DNA from 2 places in the Leifsonia sp. PS1209 genome. Region 1 is predicted to be linked to the other one. Evidence: riboswitches for the same ligand, from Rfam matches in the RefSeq annotation. Region 1 holds a riboswitch; the other holds the start of a gene.

Evidence for each region. A riboswitch is a leader RNA that binds a small molecule or an ion and turns the genes downstream of it on or off. The one in region 1 is predicted to bind thiamine pyrophosphate.
Region 2: another riboswitch for thiamine pyrophosphate. It lies ahead of HF024_RS19795 (ECF transporter S component); the one in region 1 lies ahead of HF024_RS06795 (Ykof family thiamine-binding protein).

What each region holds. Positions count from the first base shown of each region.
Region 1 covers NZ_CP051154.1:1,430,099-1,432,479, forward strand. Annotated here, with positions in the region: gene HF024_RS06790 (ECF transporter S component) at 1-514, opposite strand, end outside; gene HF024_RS06795 (Ykof family thiamine-binding protein) at 511-1,137, opposite strand; TPP riboswitch at 1,195-1,304, opposite strand; gene HF024_RS06800 (asparaginase) at 1,351-2,346, opposite strand; gene gabT (4-aminobutyrate--2-oxoglutarate transaminase) at 2,343-2,381, opposite strand, start outside.
Region 2 covers NZ_CP051154.1:1,863,994-1,866,374, forward strand. Annotated here, with positions in the region: gene HF024_RS08785 (endonuclease/exonuclease/phosphatase family protein) at 1-409, opposite strand, end outside; gene HF024_RS08790 (spore germination protein GerW family protein) at 520-855, shown strand; TPP riboswitch at 868-968, shown strand; gene HF024_RS19795 (ECF transporter S component) at 1,002-1,628, shown strand; gene HF024_RS08800 (ABC transporter ATP-binding protein) at 1,652-2,381, shown strand, end outside.

The sequences.
Region 1 (2,381 bases):
TCGCGAGCAGCCCGCCGATGATGGCGCCGGACAGCACCTGGATGATCAGCCTGGTCCAGAACAGGTCGGTGCCGTACCAGCCCGCCCGGAACGCCGAGTAGAAGAACACCGCACCGGCCCCGAGCGCGCCGGACAGCGTGTACCGCAGCCAGCCGAACCGCCGGTAGCGCCCGGCCGCGAACGGCAGCTCGCTGCCAGCACCCTGGATCGCGGCCGCGATCAGCAGCGTCGGCCCGACGGCCGAGCCGAGGAACACCACCTCGATCACGGAGGCGATCACCTCCGCCAGCACGCCGGCGAACGGCCGCCGCACGATCGCGATGGCGAGCGGCGCCACCAGCAGCCAGCCGCCGAGCAGCACGTGCTGCACCAGGTCGCCGAACGGTCCGGCCAGCGCGGACAGGGCGATCCAGCCCTGCACCAGCGCCCAGTAGAGAAAGCCGAAGACGACCCCGAGCACGACGACCAGCATCAGATCGCGCAGCGACCAGCCTCGCCGGACACCGGCGCTCATCGGGTCACGCTCGGGCTGTTGACGGAGATGGTGGCGTGCGTCGTCACGTGCGCGACGGCGCGGCCGACCGCCGCCCAGGTGCTGGCGATGGTGCCGACGATGTCTGCGAGGTCGCCGGAGAGCCTGGTGACGTAGTGGTCGCTGCCGACGTACGTGCCCTTCGCTTTCGCGTCGTCGATGGCCGCGTAGATGTCGCGCATGTGGTCGGCGGTGCGCTCAGGGGTGCCGTGGTCGTCGAGCGGGTAGAGCGCCCACTGGGCCAGCGCATCCACGCCGGTCTGCGGCACGTCCAGCGGGGCGTCCGAGAACACTGGGGGATGCTCCGGACGCTCGCAGGTGACCTCGCCCGGGCAGCCGCGGGAGAGCATCACGGTGGCGACGACATGGTGGCCGCCGGCGGAGGCGGCGGAGATCAGGGCGCTGAAGTAGCGCGCGATGTCCTGCTCGTGGCCGGTGACCCAGGTGCTGATCGGGTCGGTCTCGACCGTCAGCCCGGTGCTTGGCGTTGCGTCGAGAGCGCCGAGGATGACCTCGACGTAGTCGTCGCTCATCACCGAGAGGGTGATCCTGCCGCCGACGCCGAACGCGCGCGGCTCGATGGGTGGGGTGGGTGTTGCGTGCACTGTCGTGCCCTTCCTGTCGGAGGTGGGGCACGGGAAACACCGTCGCGGACGCGACGATATGCGAGAATTCAGCCTCCCTGCGCTGGCATGATCCAGATCAGGTTCGACGGTCGAAGCGTTCGACGCTTCCTCTCAGCCCGGTTCACCGGACTCCCGTGTTCGGGACCACCTTAGCGCGGTCCCGGACACGGGGCGTACGTCACGGGGCGTGCGTCACACGTACGACGCGCGGATCTCCCCGACCTGCTCGCCGCGGCCGTACACCGCGAGGTCGAGTCTCGGAGCGATGGCGTCGACCGCCTGGCGCTCGATCGCCCCGGCATCCGCCAGCAGCGACAGGGCGACGATGCTCGCCGCGCGCAGGCTGCCGTCGAGGATCTTGAGCGCGACGGTGGTGCCGTCGGGGGCGGCCATCACCATCACGCCCTCTGCGCCGAGCTTGGCGAAGACGCCGAGCTCGTCGATCACCAGGGTGTTGGCGCGTCCGGGGCCGTCGATCGCCCAGCCGTTCGCCAGCACCGCGTTCTTGAGCGTCGCCGCGTTGCGGTAGAGCGCGAACGGGGAGCCCTCCGATGCGGTGGCGATGCGCTGGATGCCGCGGGCGAGGGTGCTGAGGGCCATCGCGAACACCGGGGCTCCGCAGCCGTCGATGCCGGTCGCGACGACCTTGTCCCCTGTCAGCCGCTCGACCACATCCCGCACCTGCTGCTGCATGGGGTGCTGCGGGTCGAGGTAGCTCTCGGTGGGCCAGCCGTTGACCATGCAGGCCAGCAGCATGGCGGCGTGCTTGCCCGAGCAGTTCATGAACAGCGGCTGCTTGTGGTCGCCTGCCCGGATCGCGTCGTCGCGTGCCGCAGTGTCGAGCGGCCAGTCGTTCGGGCACTGCAGGGCGTCCTCGGTGAGCTGCGCCTGCGCGAGCAGGCCGCGCACGACGGACAGGTGGGCGGGCGTCCCTCCGTGGCTGGCCGTGGCGAGCACGGCCGCGGCGCCCTCCAGCGGGACCCCGGCGCCCATGACCGCGATGGCCTGGAACGGCTTCATGCTCGACCGGGGGAAGACGGGTGCGCTCGGTGCGCCGAGCGACCGGACGACGCTGCCGTCCGGTCCGAGCACGATGGCGGAGCCGACGTGCCGGGACTCGATGAAACCGCTGCGCTCGACGACCGCCAGCTCGACGGCCTCCTCGCCGGTGAAGACGGCGGGGCTCACAGGGCGGAGAAGGCGTCGTCGAGCACCTGGACGGC
Region 2 (2,381 bases), 430 kb from region 1:
TCTCCCGCGAGGTGGCGTCGAGTTCCTGCAGGGCGATCACGTCCGGCGCGCGGTCGGCGAGGTCTTTCGCGATCGCGCCCGCCGCAGTGTTCTGGGCGTGGATGTTCTCGCTCGCGACGGTCAGCGACGGCGCTCCCGCGTGCATCCCGGGCAGGATGGTCGGCAGGAACATGCTGCCCCAGACCGCGGCGGCCGCCGCGACGCAGAGCCCGCCGAACAGGGACAGCCGCAGCAGAGAGGCGATGCCGAGCAGCAGGATGACCCCGCCGAGCCACGGCAGGAAGGTCTCGATCAGCGACGCGGACCCCACGATGTTCGGCAGCAGACCGTGCCAGAGCAGCAGTGCGCCCACCATGAGGGCGAGCAGGCCTGTGACGATGCCGCGCGGGCCACGGCTGGAACGGATCATCGACACTCGCACGATTATTCACGGTGCACCGCTGAGAACCCGCCGCAAACGCTGGACAGAGGCTGAGCACTGCCCTGGTGAGCCTGGGAGCGGGAGGGTACGGTTGCTGCATGACCAACATCTCCCTGAAGCTCGCGGAAACGATCAGCTCAAACGGCATCAAGTCGGTCTACGGCGAGCCCGTGGAGATCGACGGGACCACCATCGTCCCTGTCGCGGCCGTGCAGTACGGCTTCGGCGCAGGCTCGGCCGGGGAGGGCGAGGACGCCGACGCCCCCGGTGGAGCGGGCGGTGGAGGCGTGAGCATCCCGTTCGGTGCGTACATCAACGACGAGACCGGTGTGCACTTCCGTCCGAACATCATCACGCTGCTCGCCGTCGCCATCCCGTTCGTCTGGGTGGCCGGCCACGCCTGGGCACGCATCATCCGGGCGTTGAAGAAGTAGACTGAACGCGAACACGGGAGTCCGGTGAGCCGGGCTGAGAGGAAACTTCTCAAGTTTCGACCGTTGAACCTGATCTGGATCATGCCAGCGCAGGGAGACATTCTCGAATCCCGTGCCCTCTTTCCACGAACGAAAGGGCACGAACAGTGCACGCAACACTCTCTCCGAGCACCACAGCCGATCGCAGCACGCGCGTCCTGAAATGGCGGGTCGTCGACATCGTCGTCGCCAGCGTGGTCGCCGTCGCCTCCGGCGTCGTCTTCTGGGTCTGGGGACAGCTCGACAACCCCATCTCCGGACCGGTGAGCGCCGTGCTCCCGGGCTTCCAGGGCATCCTGAACGGGCCGTGGCTGTTCGCGGGCGTGCTCGGTGCGCTGATCATCCGCAAGCCGGGTGCTGCGATCTACACCGAGCTGGTCGCCGCGACCGTCTCGGCGCTGATCGGCACGCAGTGGGGCTTCGCGACGCTCATCTCCGGGCTGGTGCAGGGCCTCGGTGTCGAGATCGTCTTCGCCCTGTTTCTCTACGCAAACTGGCGGCTGCCTGTCGCGCTGCTCGCGGGGGCCGGAGCGGGCATCGCGGAGTCGATCCTCGACCTCCTCTACTGGTACCCGGGCTCCAAGCTCGGCTTCGTCGTGACGTACACGATCACCACGACCATCTCCGGCATCGTCGTGGCCGGGCTGCTCTCCTGGCTGCTCGTGCGCGCGCTGGCGAAGACCGGCGCGCTCAGCAGGTTCGCATCCGGTCGCGAGGCGACAGGCAGGGTCTGATCATCGCAGGCAGTGCGGATGGTCTGCGCGGACCGTCAGCCCCGGTCGCCGTTCGGGTCGACGACTGGGGCTGGCGCTATGCCGGGCGCAACGCGTGGGCGGTCAGCGGACTGAGCCTGAGCATCCAGCCGGGGGAGCGGGTGCTGCTGCTCGGCGCATCCGGAGCGGGCAAGTCGACCGTGCTCGCAGGCCTCGCCGGGGTGCTCGGCGGGGACGACGACGGGGAGACCGTCGGGTCCGTCATCGTCGGGGGACGGCGCCCGGCCGATGCGCGTGGGGCGAGCGGGCTGCTGCTGCAGGACCCGGACTCGCAGGTCATCCTCGCGCGCGTCGGAGATGACGTGGCCTTCGCCTGCGAGAACCTCGGCGTGCCGCGCGAGCAGATCTGGCCGAGGGTGCGGGATGCGCTCGACGCGGTGCGGCTCCGGGTGCCGCTCGACCACCCCACCGCGGAGCTCTCCGGCGGTCAGAAGCAGCGGCTCGCCCTCGCCGGGCTGCTGGCGATGCGGCCGGGACTGCTGCTGCTCGACGAGCCGACGGCGAACCTCGACCCGGACGGCGTGATCGAGGTGCGTGAGGCTGTCGAGTCCGTGCTCGCGGCCACCGGGGCGACGCTGATCGTGGTCGAGCACCGCGTGGCCGTCTGGCGCGGCATCGTGGACAGGGTGATCGTGCTCGCCTCCGACGGCGGTGTGCTCGCCGACGGACATCCGGATGCCGTGCTCGCCGACACCTCGAACGAGCTGAGGACGG